DNA from 3 places in the Brevundimonas sp. S1H14 genome. Region 1 is predicted to be linked to each of the others. Evidence: predicted binding sites of a transcription regulator. Region 1 holds the regulator's gene; each other region holds the start of a gene.

Evidence for each region. Region 1 encodes LexA, which represses DNA repair genes until DNA is damaged. Its sites were predicted from a motif close to ATGTTCNCNANNTGTTCT; they were not measured.
Region 2: RSD66_RS12680 (ImuA family protein) is a predicted target of LexA. The motif match lies at 2,833-2,850, and genes of this name have one in related genera.
Region 3: recA (recombinase RecA) is a predicted target of LexA. The motif match lies at 2,284-2,301, and genes of this name have one in related genera.

Annotation. Positions count from the first base shown of each region.
Region 1 is NZ_CP136679.1:2,071,338-2,075,637, reverse strand. Features, by position in the region: gene RSD66_RS10100 (ComEC/Rec2 family competence protein) at 1-1,239, shown strand, start outside; gene lexA (transcriptional repressor LexA) at 1,422-2,126, opposite strand; gene RSD66_RS10090 (prolyl oligopeptidase family serine peptidase) at 2,281-4,300, opposite strand, start outside.
Region 2 is NZ_CP136679.1:2,610,365-2,614,664, reverse strand. Features, by position in the region: gene RSD66_RS12690 (ABC-three component system protein) at 1-497, opposite strand, end outside; gene RSD66_RS12685 (Y-family DNA polymerase) at 614-2,134, opposite strand; gene RSD66_RS12680 (ImuA family protein) at 2,049-2,807, opposite strand; gene RSD66_RS12675 (SOS response-associated peptidase) at 2,960-3,538, shown strand; gene RSD66_RS12670 (DUF736 domain-containing protein) at 3,873-4,166, shown strand; gene RSD66_RS12665 (ArdC family protein) at 4,239-4,300, shown strand, end outside.
Region 3 is NZ_CP136679.1:2,924,247-2,928,546, reverse strand. Features, by position in the region: gene rraA (ribonuclease E activity regulator RraA) at 1-474, opposite strand, end outside; gene RSD66_RS14200 (hypothetical protein) at 576-833, shown strand; gene recA (recombinase RecA) at 1,106-2,185, opposite strand; gene RSD66_RS14190 (GNAT family N-acetyltransferase) at 2,407-3,978, shown strand; gene RSD66_RS14185 (CaiB/BaiF CoA transferase family protein) at 4,127-4,300, opposite strand, start outside.

The DNA.
Region 1 (4,300 bases):
CGCCTTCTGGTTGCGGCGTGGCCGTGGCTGGCGTTGCGTGTGTCGGGCAAGAAGGCGGCGGCGATTGCGGGGTTGATCGCGGTCGGGACCTATCTGGTCATCTCGGGCGCGCCGCCGCCGGCCGAACGCGCCGCGATTACGGCGTCGATCGCCTTTCTGGCGATACTGACGGATCGGCAGGCCGTGACCATGCGGGCGCTGTCGGCAGCGGCCTTTGTCGTCCTGTTGCTACGGCCCGAGGCCGTCGTGACGCCGGGGTTCCAGATGTCGTTCGCGGCGACGGCGGCTCTGGTCGCCCTGGTCGAGGTCTGGCCGCGTCGCATCCGCGAACTGTCCGTTCCCTGGCCGATCGCCGCCGTTCAAAGGTTTGCAAGCTGGCTGATGGCTGCCTGCGCCGCCAGCCTGGTGGCGGGGATGGCGACCGGGCCGTTCGCCATGCAGCATTTCAATCGCACGGCCGTCTATGGGCTGCTCGCCAATATGGCGACAGCGCCGCTGGCGGATTTCGTCATGATGCCTGCCTTGGCGCTAGGCGCGGCGCTGGAGCCGCTGGGGCTGGGCGCGCCCTTCCTGTGGGTGGCGGGTCAGTCGGTGGACGCCATGCTGGCGATCGGACACTGGGCGGCCAATCTGCCCGGCGCAGTGAAGGCGATTCCCAGCGCCCCTGCGGCGGCCCTGCCGGTCGCCTTTCTGGGCATATTGTTCATGTGCCTGTGGCGCGGATGGTGGCGGTTGCTGGGGCTGCCTTTTGCGGCCGCTGTGCTGATCTGGCCGCGCGCGGCGCCGCCGGATATCTGGATCGGCGATGGTGGAGCGAATGCGGCCTATCGGCTGGAAAGCGAGGCGGTTGTGGTGCGGCCTGCGGTTCGCAGGTTCGCCATCGATCTGTGGTCCCGGAGACGAGGGCTGGAGCCGGTCGCGCGGTCGCCCGAGGGCTGGACCTGCAAGCGTTCATTCTGTGCGCGGGACGGCGAAACGGGGCCGCTGGCGCTGTGGTGGGGCAAGGCGGCGCCGACGGCCGAGCAGTTGGATCAGATGTGCCGTAGCGCGCAGGTTGTCAGCGTGCGCGCCGTGATCGCAACCCTGCCTTCGTCATGCGAAGGGCGGTTGGTGTTGGACGGCGCCGACTACGCGCGCGGCGGTTCGGTGGAGCTGTGGCGGGAAGAGGCAGGCGGATGGCGCGCCTTGTGGGCGGCTGAGGTGCGGGGACGGCGACCGTGGAACGGGCCTCCCTCTTAACCCGCTCATCCCGGCGGACGCCGAGATCCAGTAAGAGCCATATGTGCTGTCGCTGGCCAGGGGAGGCCGGCGGACAATCAAACGGCCCCGCTTGCGGCCAAAGCACTGGGTCCCGGCGTCCGCCGGGATGAGCGGGCCGGGATGAGCGGAAAGAAGGCGCGCGTGGGGCCTCTGCCCCGTCCTCAGTGATATCGGCGCAGCAGGCCGACCAGCTTGCCCTGAACCTCGACCTGATCGGGGCCGAAGATGCGGGTCTCATAGGCGCTGTTGGCGGGTTCCAGCGCGATGGATTGGCCCTTCTTGCGCAGGCGTTTCAGCGTGGCTTCCTCACCCTCGACCAAGGCGACCACGATCTCGCCGGAGGAGGCGTTTTCGACGCGTTTGATAATGACGGTGTCGCCGTCGAGGATGCCGGCCTCGATCATGGAATCGCCTTCGATCTCGAGCAGATAATGCTCGCCCGCGCCCAGCATGGCCTCAGGGACCGGCAGGCGCTCGCGTTCGTGCTGGATGGCGGCGATGGGGGTGCCAGCGGCGATCTTGCCCAACAGGGGCAGGTCGCGGACATCGTTGGCGGCCTCGGCGACGGCCGGTCGCGGGCCCAGGCCGCCGCCCTGGATGACGTCGGGCTTAAACGGGGCGCGGCCTTTTGAGGGGGCGGCGGTCGTCGCCTGTTCCGGCAGCTTCACGACTTCCAGCGCGCGAGCGCGGTGGGCCAGACGGCGGATGAAGCCGCGTTCCTCAAGCGCCGTGATCAGGCGGTGGATGCCCGACTTGGACGCCAGGTCCAGCGCCTCCTTCATCTCGTCGAAGGAGGGCGACACGCCCGTTTCCCGAATGCGCTCATGAATGAACATCAGGAGTTCGTGCTGTTTCTTCGTGAGCATGGCGGCGAATCCAGAACAAGGCGTGAACCGTTGGTGATGTTCTGTAAGTGTTCTGGTTAAAAGTCAACTAACGCCACGCTTAAGGCTCTCAAAGCAAAAACCCGCGCCTGCCGTTCGACGGCGGGCGCGGGTTTCGGTCCGTGCTGTGCTGACGTTAGCGAGCGGTCGGGGCGCCGTCCTTATAGCGCTCGAACCATTCGATCATGGCGTTCATGCGCGCGGCGTTCTGGGACGGACGGACGGCCAGGCTGTGGCCGACGCCGGGGATCTTCACCAGGGCCGTGGGCACGCCGCGCAGTTGCAGGGCGGTGTAGTACTGCTCCGACTCGCTGACCGGGGTGCGGTAGTCCTCGTCGCCGACGACGACCATGGTCGGGGTCTTGACGTTGCCGACCAGCGACAGCGGCGACCGGCGCCAGTAGGCCTCCGGGTTCTCCCACGGATATTCACCGAACCAGTAGCGGGCGAAGAAGGCCGGGTTGTCGGCCGTCAGCACGAAGCTGGCCCAGTCGATGACGGGCTTCTGGACCACGGCGGCCTTGAAGCGGTCGGTCTTGCCGACGATCCAACTGGTCAGCACGCCGCCGCCCGAGCCGCCGGTGACGAACAGGCGGTGGGGATCGGCGACGCCTTGAGCGATGACGGCGTCGACGCTGCTGATCAGGTCGTCATAGTCGTTCGACGGATAGTTGTGGTGGATCAGGTTGGCGAACTCGTCCCCATAGGAGGTCGAGCCGCGCGGGTTGACCGAAAGAACGGCGTAGCCCGCAGCTGCGAACAGCTGGTTGTCGGTGGCGAAGTGCGGGCCATAGGCGGCGAACGGGCCGCCGTGGATTTCCAGCACCAGCGGATAGCTCTGGCCCTCGACGTAGTCGGCCGGCAGGGTCAGCCAGCTTTCGACCGCGCGCTGGTCGTGAGACGAGGCGACCTGAATGCGGCGCACCTCGCCCAGGCGGCGGGCGCTGAGGAAGTCCGCGTTCAGGCGGGTCAGCTGAGTGCTGCGGCCGCCCTTCAGGAGGTGGACATCGGCCGGACGCATCGGCGTGCCGCGCGTAAAGGCGATGGCGCCGTCGTCGGCCACGGTGAAATCGCCGCCGGTGTAGGGACGACCGAAATCGTCGCCCGTCAGGTCTTCGATCAGGGTGGTGACGGCGCCGTCCAGCGAGACGCGGGCGACCTTGGTGCGCCCCTGATCGTCATAGGCGACATAGACCGAGCGGCCGTCGCGGCTCCACACGGGCGATTTGACCGAGCGGTCCAGGTTCGGCGTCAGCACGCGGCTGTTCGAGCCGTCGGCGTCCATCACATAGAGGCGGGTGTTATGATAGCCCATCCGCTGGTCGTCATAGCCGAGATAGGCGATGCGGCGTCCGTCGGGTGAGGCGACGGGCGAGTTGTCCGGCCCGGCGCGGCTGGTCAGGGCTGTCAGGCCGCCGGTCTGCACGTCCAGGGCGAAGACTTCGCTGTCGGCGGCTTCGCGCTGCCAGTCGGGTCGACGGTTGGCGCTGAGATAGAGGATGCGGGAATCAGCCGACCAGGACAGGCCGCCGCCGTGGTTGAAGTCGCCGTGAGTCAGTTGGCGCGCGCCGCCGCCCTGGGCGCCGACGACGAAGACATGGCGGAAACCGGGCTTGAGATAGCCCTGACCGTCCGAGCGGTACGAGACGGTGTCGATAATCTCCAGCGGCGGGGCCCATTTGGCGCCTTCGGGCTTGGGCAGCGGCGAGCCGATCTTGGGCTTGTCGCCGGGAACCAGGACCGAATAGGCCAACTGCTCGCCGTTGGGCGACCAGCTGATGCTGGACGGGGTGTTGGGCAGGTTGGTGACGCGGACCGCTTCACCCGACGCCATCCAGCGCACGAACAGTTGCGGCGCGCCGCCCTCGGCGTTCGAGATGTAGGACAAGCGCGTTCCGTCGGGCGACCAGCGCGGCTGGCGGTGGGAACCGGCCGAAGCGATCAGCGGCGTGTGTTGGCCCGTCTTTACGTCGATCAGCCAGATGGTCGGACGCATCTGATCGGTCATGATGTCGGCCGTCTGGCGGACATAGGCGATCCGGCTGCCGTCGGGGCTGATCTGGGCGTCCGAGGCGACCTCCATGCCGAACAGGTCCTGGGCGGTGAACAGGCCGCGGTCGGCAGAGGGCAGGGCGGCCTGAGCAACAGCGGGCGCA
Region 2 (4,300 bases), 540 kb from region 1:
CCTGTGACCTTGGAAAAGTCGTATCCTGTGATCGCGGCGCGCAACTCCGCCGTGAGCGGGGTCTCTTTGCCTGCGGTGATCTTGGCTTTGCAGGCGGTATCCCAATCGGCCAGCAGAGCGGCCTTGAGAGTGGTGGGATTGTTGAGCAGGTCCATTAGAGGACCGACAATCCCTCGCGGAGACACAAACGTGAAATTCACGGGCAAGGTCGTGTAGGCGCCCTGAGTGTGGTGGTGGAACATCTTCCCGAGTTCGAGAAGGGCTTCGTTCCGGCCGAGCTTCGATCCCAGGGTCTTCCTCTTGCATTGAAAGAGGTCCCAATCACCTTCGTGCCTGTCAGCCGTGTAGAACCCGATGACGTCCCGTGCCTTGTCGTTGGGGCCGCCAATCCGTTCAACCTGAGTGTACTTCGACTCTCGTCGCTCGACCCAAACTTCGACGAACTCTTCGAGTTGCCCGTCGTCGAGCTCGCTGAGGCGAATGGCCAGACTGGTCACCGACGCCCCATGTAATATGTGCTCCCCCGGAAAGCATCACGGTAACAACCGGATATCGCTTGAGCAATCTTTGCGCGAGTCGGCGTTTTACTGATACTGCCGTTAGCGCTGAGTGCTCATCCGAACTTTCCGTGGATGAACCAGGCTTGGGAGCCGGTCGTGGCGTCCTCGCCGTCGCCGGCGCGAAACAGCCAGAACCGTTCACCGACGTCGTCCTCGACCTGGAAATAGTCCCGGACCGCCCACATCTCGGCATCCCGGCGGCCCCACTCGCCGAAGATCCGTTCCGGGCCGTCGGCCCTGCGGATCCGGCGTCGGACGCTGCGCCAGGTGAAGTGGGTCGGGGGATTGTCCGGCAGCAAGGCCATGGTCTCTATCGGTTCGGGTCGGTGGAACAGGCGGGTGGGGCGCGGCCAGTCCGGCGCCCATGCCAGCCCAGTCGGCGCCGCAAGCGGTGCGATCTTCCGGATCGACCGCTCGGGCACATCGCTCTCGACCGGCGCCAGCCGGTACAGCCGTTCGGCTCCGATCCGGTTGGCTAGGGTGTCGATCAGAATGGAGACGTCCGGTTCCGCCTCCGCGCCGAGGCGCGCGGCGGCTGGCCGCCAGTCCAGCGGTTCGGCCGAACTGGCCGCGAGCGTCATCCGCTCGATGCCGAACCCCGGCTCGATGGTCTCGATCCTGTCCGTCAGCAGTCGAGTCAACCGGCGGATGTCCCGCACCGGCTGCGCCAGGCCGACGCGGACCGACTCGATCCGGTTATCGACCCGAAAACACAGCCAATCGAGCCGACGCGCGCCCAGGCCGCGCGCCTCCAGAACGCCGCACAAGGACTCGACGAGCGCCCCGGCATAGCGGGCCAGGGTTTCCGGCGCGCCGATCGGTTCGGCGAAGACCCGTTCGACCCGGGGCGTCTCGGGAACCTCGACCGGGATCAGGGGCTCGGCCGACCGGCCATAGGCCTGGTCGAGCCGTCGCCCGAGTTCGGCGCCGAAGCGCAGTTGCAGCGGCGCCCGCGGTCGGTGGGCGATGTCGCCGATGCGTTCGAACCCCATTCGCCTCAGCCCCGCCGGCAGATCCACCGGAAGGCGCAGCGCTTCCAGCGGCAGCGGAGCGAGGGCCGCATCGATCCCTTCATCGTGGATGATCTGCGACTCGGCGCGGAACCGGGCGGCCGCATGGGCGGCGCCGTAGGTTGGAGCGACCACGCCTCGGCCGCTCAGGCCGACGCGTTGCAGACGCGCCGTCAGATCGCTGAGCAGAGCCGCTTCGCCGCCCTTCAGATGGGCGGCGCCGGTGATGTCGATCGCCAGACCGTCCGGCGGATCGGCCTGGCAAACCGGGGCGTAGAGATGCATCGCCCAGAGGGCGAGGCGATCAAGGGCGTCGGCGTCTCCGGCCGGATCGGCGTCCCTGACGTCAAGATCGGGAATGAGGGCCTGAGCCTGGGTCGCGACCATGCCGACGCGCGCGCCGCAAGCGGCGGCGGCGGCGTTGCAGGCCGTGACGACCCGCTTGCGGCCGACTCGACCGGTCAGGACAAGGGCGCGATCAGGCGGCGGCGCGTCTGCGCCCAGCCGTCGGCGCAACCGTTCGACGGGCCAGTTCGGCAGGAAGAGCGAGACGACCCGTCTCATCGCAAGCGTCCAGAATGAAGTCCGCCGCGTCGGCGCCGCGGCAACGCATGAGTTCGATCCGCCACCGCGCCCGTCCGATGCCGGGGACCGGCAGGGGCGCCGATGGCTCCGCGCTGACCCGCCAGCGCGTCACGGCGGCGGTCGGCTGGCCGAAATCGGCCGCCTCGGCGGCACGCCGCCATCGTCGGACCGCCACGCCGATCACGCCCGACGCCTCGGCGGCGAGCTGCAGCCGGCGCGAGGCGGTCATGGTCAAACGCGATGTCTCGCAGACGACCCCGGCCAGACCGCCATGGCGAAGGCCTTCCTCGAAGCACGCCATCAAGGCCTTCTCGTCGCCGGCCTCGACATAGATGACACGATCCGGCTCGAGCCCGGCGTGGCAGAGCGCCGGGGCGAACAGGTCCGGCCGCGTGACACACCAGAGCACTGGGCCGGGCAGGCGAGCGACGATCCCGGCCGCGAACAGGGCGGCGGCCGCGCCGCCCACGGCGTCGTCGCCGCCGCCGGCCACCTCGTGAAGCGCGCCCAAGGCCAGGCCTCCGCCGGGGAGGGCGGCGTCCAAGGCCTCCACCTCGAACGGAAGCACGCCGACCGATCTACGGTAGGCCTGCTCCAGTGCGCGAACCTGAGCGTGCAAATCCTCGAGTTGGGCCGAACCGGCGGCCGGCATGGACGAGCTCCTCCTGACGTCTATAATGTTCCTGAAATGTTCTGGTTCGAAGCGAGCGGCGGAGTCAATCCAATCGACGCCTTATCCCCCTTCGATTTGCAGCGGCGCCGGACCCGTGAAATCCTCCGCCCGAGGCCACAGGAGATCGCGCGATGTGCAATGAGTACCAGCTCATCCTGCCGTTCGACGACATCATCGAGGCGTTCAACCTCAGTGGAAACCGACTGGTGTTCCCCGGGGGCATGCCAAACTTCGGTCCGATTGCGTCCATCCGCATCGGAGATCGGGCGCCCGTCATCCATATGGGGCCTGGAGGGCCTGAAGCGGTGATGGTGCCCTGGGCGTGGAAGGGGCCGGGCGGGCGCCCGGTCTTCAACTTCCGATCCGACGGCCGATCCTTCGAAGGCTCGAACCGGTGCCTGATCCCGGCGGACGGCTTCTTCGAGTTCACAGACCCCGAACCGGGCCAGAAGCGAAAGACCAAATGGCGCTTCACCCTGACCGGTCAGCGGCTCTTCTGGGTCGCGGGCCTGATCAAGGACGGCGCCTTCGCCATGCTGACCACCGAGCCGGGGGCGGATATCGCCCCCTATCACGACCGGCAGATCGTGCTTCTGCGTCCCGAGGACGGTGCGGCCTGGCTCAATCTTCAGAAGCCGCAGGCCGAACTGTTGCGGGCGTTGCCCGCCGGGAGCCTGGACGTCGAGAAGGTCTTCCCGGTCGCGGTCTGAGCCTCTGGACATCAGCGCGGTTTTGAGGGCCGTGGGGGCGTCGGCTGCGGTGTCGGAGAGGGAGGCGGCCCTGTCTCGCACTGTTCTCGCGCCAGCCAGCGCGGCCTCTCGATGAGGCGGATCTGACCGAAACCCGGTCGGCTGGCGCAACCGCTGCCGCGACTTTCATCCCCGACCTGACGGCCTTCCTCGCGAAACAAGAAAGTCTCTCATCGCGGTCCTCCGCTTCGCTGCGGGGGCTCGCTCCGCTCTCCCTGCGCGCCGCCCGGTCCCCGGTCTCCCGATCGCCATCGAGGCCGCGGCAGGCGTGGCCCGAAGCAAAGGAGAGACTGACATGGCCACCATCGGCACCTTCACCGCTCAAGGCGACGGCTACACCGGTTCGATCAAGACCCTGACCCTGAACGTCAAGTCGGCGGTTCTGCGTCCCAACGAAAAGACCGACGACAAGGCCCCCGATTTCCGGATCTTCGCCGGCCAGACCGAGTTCGGCGCAGCCTGGAAGAAGACGAGCCAGCAGAACCGCGAATACCTCTCGGTCAAGCTCGACGATCCCAGCTTCCCGGCGCCGATCTACGCCTCCCTGGTAGAGGTCGAGGGCGGACACAGCCTAATCTGGTCCCGCTGACCCAAGAGCCGCGGCGGCGCGGGGACCGCGCCGCCGCTCCTTCTTCCCACAATCCAGTTCGAGGAGGCCGCCATGACGCGCCCCGCCGATCCTGCACGCCCGGACATCCACACCCGGATAACCCAACAGATCCT
Region 3 (4,300 bases), 850 kb from region 1:
ATGCGGCGAGACGATCAGGCCGTCCTCGTCGGCATAGAGCCAGTCGCCGGGGGTGAAGATGACGCCGCCGAAGGCTGTGGGGATGTCGATCTCGCCGATGGCGTCGCGGTCGGCGCGCAGGGGGACGGTCCCCAGGGCTTTGACGCCGATATCCATGGTGTTGATGACGGCGGTGTCGCGCACGGCGCCGTGGACGATGACGCCCGCCCAGCCGTTATCGATCGCCAGTTTGGCCAGGTTGTCGCCGACCAATGCCCGCTTCAGGGAGCCGCCGCCATTGACGACCAGCACGGCGCCCTGACCGGGGCGTTCCAGCGCCTGACGGACCAGGGCGTTGTCGTCCAGCACGCTGAGCGTGCGTACGGGGCCGTGTAAAGCCGTGACCTTGCCGTAGCTGCGGAAGGGAGTCTGGCAGACCTTCACCATGTCGGGGTGGGCGTCGCAAAGGTCGGCGGTGGCGAAGGGCAGGGGCATGGAGATGTCTGTCTGAGTGAGAAGGGAAGCGATCTGGCGAATCGATGTTATGTCTTTGTCTCTGACAATAATGTCAGGTCATGAGTTCAAGGAGATTGGATATGCGTAGCATCGTCAAGCTGGCGGCTGCAGGTCTCTTGTTCGCGATGACGGCTTCGCCAGCCGTGGCGTTCAAAGCACCCGAGTATGTATACTATTACACCTTTTATTCGGATGCTTCGAAGACCACGATCGTGGGCTACGGCCAGGACTACTGTATGGAATATGGTGGTAATGCTTGGGTAGTAACGCCTCTGTTCCCTACGCCATATTATACGGCGGAGCGAGGACACGAGTGCCGTCCTGGTGGGCCGCTCTGATCTAGTTACGAAAAGTCGCCGAACAAAAAAAGGCCCGCCCGAAGCAGGTCGGGCGGGCCGATCTCCGTCCGACCGGCCACGCGGGGTCGGTAGGCGGGTCGCGCGGCGGCGAACGGAGAAGCTGTGTCGGAAGGCGCCTGTCCCGCCGTCATCCTCAGGCTTGCCCGAGGACTGGATCGTCCGCGCGATCCCGGCTGGAACGGAAGGGGGCGCTTCCTGGCGTCATCCTCGGATCAGGCCCGAGGATGACGGCGTTCAAATGATGGGACGGATCAGCCTTCCATGTCCTGGCCCTCGTCGGGTTCGGGCGCGCCCAGCATGTCGTCGGCGATCTTGGCTGTGGACTGGCGCACCGCCTTTTCGATCGAGGCGGCCATGTCGGGGTTGTTCTTGAGGAACTCCTTGGCGTTCTCGCGGCCCTGGCCGATGCGGGTCGAGTCATGAGAGAACCAGGAGCCGGACTTCTCGACGATGCCCGCCTTGACGCCCAGGTCGATGATCTCGCCGATCTTGGAGATGCCTTCGCCGTACATGATGTCGAAGACGACTTCGCGGAACGGCGGGGCGACCTTGTTCTTGACCACCTTGACGCGGGTGGTGTTGCCGACCACCTCGTCGCGGTTCTTGATCGCGCCGATGCGGCGGATGTCCAGGCGCACCGAGGCGTAGAACTTCAGCGCATTGCCGCCCGTCGTCGTTTCCGGCGAGCCGTACATGACGCCGATCTTGTGACGGATCTGGTTGATGAACAGGACGATGCACTTCGACTTGGAGATCGAGGCCGTCAGCTTGCGCAGGGCCTGCGACATCAGACGCGCCTGAAGGCCGGGAAGGCTGTCGCCCATCTCGCCCTCGATTTCGGCGCGCGGCGTCAGGGCGGCGACGGAGTCGACCACCACGATGTCCACGGCGCCCGAACGCACCAGGGTGTCGACGATCTCCAGCGCCTGTTCGCCCGTGTCGGGCTGCGACACCAGCAGGTCGTCCAGATTGACGCCCAGCTTTTGCGCATAGACGGGGTCCAGCGCGTGTTCGGCGTCGACGAAGGCGGCCACGCCGCCCTTCTTCTGGACCTCGGCCACGGTGTGAAGGGCCAGGGTGGTCTTGCCCGAGGATTCGGGACCGAACACCTCGATCACTCGCCCGACCGGCAGGCCGCCGATGCCGAGCGCCATGTCGAGACCGAGCGAGCCGGTCGAGACGCTTTCGATCTCGGCCACCTGTCCGGCCTTGCCCAGTTTCATGACCGAGCCCTTGCCGAAGGCGCGATCGATCTGCGCGATCGCCGCCTCTAGAGCGCGTTGTTTGTCGCTGTCTTCTTTACCCACGAGCTTCAGTGCCGCCTGTGACATTGGTTTTCTCTCCCTTGCCATGATTCCCATCTGACTTCGGGAGAGACCCGCCACGGACCCGCTCCCTTGGTGAAGCCGACTATGGACATGGTTTGTTCTTGTTCGCAAGATGTTCTCGTGAACTTAACAGGAACATCCTTGGGTGACGCGACCGGAATTGACGCATGGTCTCTTTTGTCGGCCGGATTGATCCAACAGCCAAGCTCGCGCGTTAGGGCGGCATGACTGACATTGAGACTTCCCTTCCCGCCGAGCCGGCCAAGCCCGCCGTCCTGACCATCCGCAACGCCCGCATGGGCGACGTCGCCGGCATCAACGCCCTGGTGGCGCGGGTGTATAAGGATATGCCGCCCTATACGGCCGGGATGCTGCGCGGCCAGATCGCCACCTATCCGGACGGCCAGTTCGTGGTTGAGTTCGAGGGCGAGATCGTCGGCTACGCCGCCAGTTTCCGCATCGACGAAAAGTCGGCGATGGGGCCGCACACCTGGGACCAGATCACCGGCGGCGGCTATGGCGCGCGCCACGATCCGGCGGGCGAGTGGCTGTATGGGATGGAGGTCTGCGTCGACCCCGCCCGGCGCCGCCTGCGCATCGGCCAGCGCCTGTACGACGCGCGCCGCGACCTGTGCGAGGCCCAGAACCTGAAGGGCGTCGTCTTCGGCGGCCGGATGCCCGGCCTCGTGCGCCGCCGCTCGGCCTATCCCGACCCGAACGCCTATGTCGAGGCGGTGCGCGACCGCAAGGTGAAGGACCCGATCATGGCCTTTCACCAGCGTTCGGGGTTCGAGCCGGCGGGGGTGCTGCTGAACTATCTGCCGTCAGACAAGGCGTCGCTGGGTCACGCGGCGCGCTGGGTCTGGCGCAACCCCTACTATGTCGAGGCGACGGGCAAGGGGGCGGCCTTTGCGGTGAAGGAAACAGTGCGCGTGGCTACCGTCCAGCTGCAGATGCGCAAGGTCGGCAGTTTTCAGGAGTTCATGGATAACGTCGAATATTTCGTCGACGTGGTGTCGGACTATCGCGCCGACTTCGTGGTCTTCCCCGAGTTGTTCACGCTTCAGCTTCTGTCGCTGGAGACGAAGAAGCTGACCCCGGCGGAATCGATCGAGGCCCTGACCCGCTACACGCCGCGCTTCGTCGAGGCGATGCGTGAACTGGCGGTCGGCTACAACGTCAACATCATCGGCGGCTCGCACCCGACGCGGACCGAGGACGGCGAGATCCAGAATGTCGCCTACGTCTTCCTGCGCGACGGTTCGGTGCATGAGCAGGAGAAGATCCACCCGACGCCGAACGAACGCCACTGGTGGAACATCAAGGGCGGCGACCGCGTCCACGCCATCCCCACCGACTGCGGGCCGATCGGGGTGATGATCTGCTACGATTCCGAGTTCCCCGAACTGGCGCGGCGCCTGGCGGACGAGGGGGCGCGCATCCTGTTCACCCCCTTTTGCACCGACAACCGCCAGGGCTATCTGCGCGTGCGCTATTGCTCGCAGGCGCGGGCCATCGAGAACCAGTGCTACGTCGTGCTGTCGGGCAATGTCGGCAACCTGCCCAACGTCGAGAACATGGACATCCAGTATGCCCAGTCCTGCATCCTGACGCCGTGCGACTTCCCCTTCGCGCGCGACGGGGTGGCGGCCGAGGCGAGCGAGAACGTCGAGACAGTGACGGTGGCGGACCTGGACCTGTCAGACCTGGCCTGGGCGAAGGCGCAGGGGACGGTGCGGAACCTGCGCGACCGGAGGTTCGATCTCTACAAGACGGTGTGGACGGACGGGGGGTGAAGTCCCCCTCTTACCGCTCATCCCGGCGGACGCCGGGACCCAGTGAGAGCCGCGTGCACAGGACTTGCGTAATTCAGGCCGCGCGTTTGAGGCCAAAGCGCTGGGCCCCGGCGTCCGCCGGGGTGAGCGGGATTTTGTGACCTGCCTTCTATTTCGGCCGCTTCGCCGGGCTGTCCCGGAAGCGAGGCGCGGGCGCGGGCTGCACCACGCCCTGTGCGGTGACGAAGGCGTCGCGGGCGCGGTTGTGCGGGTGGTCGGGCGCCTCGGTCATGGACAGGACGGGGGCCACGCAGGCGGCCTGGGCGTCCGGGTCGTTGCACCA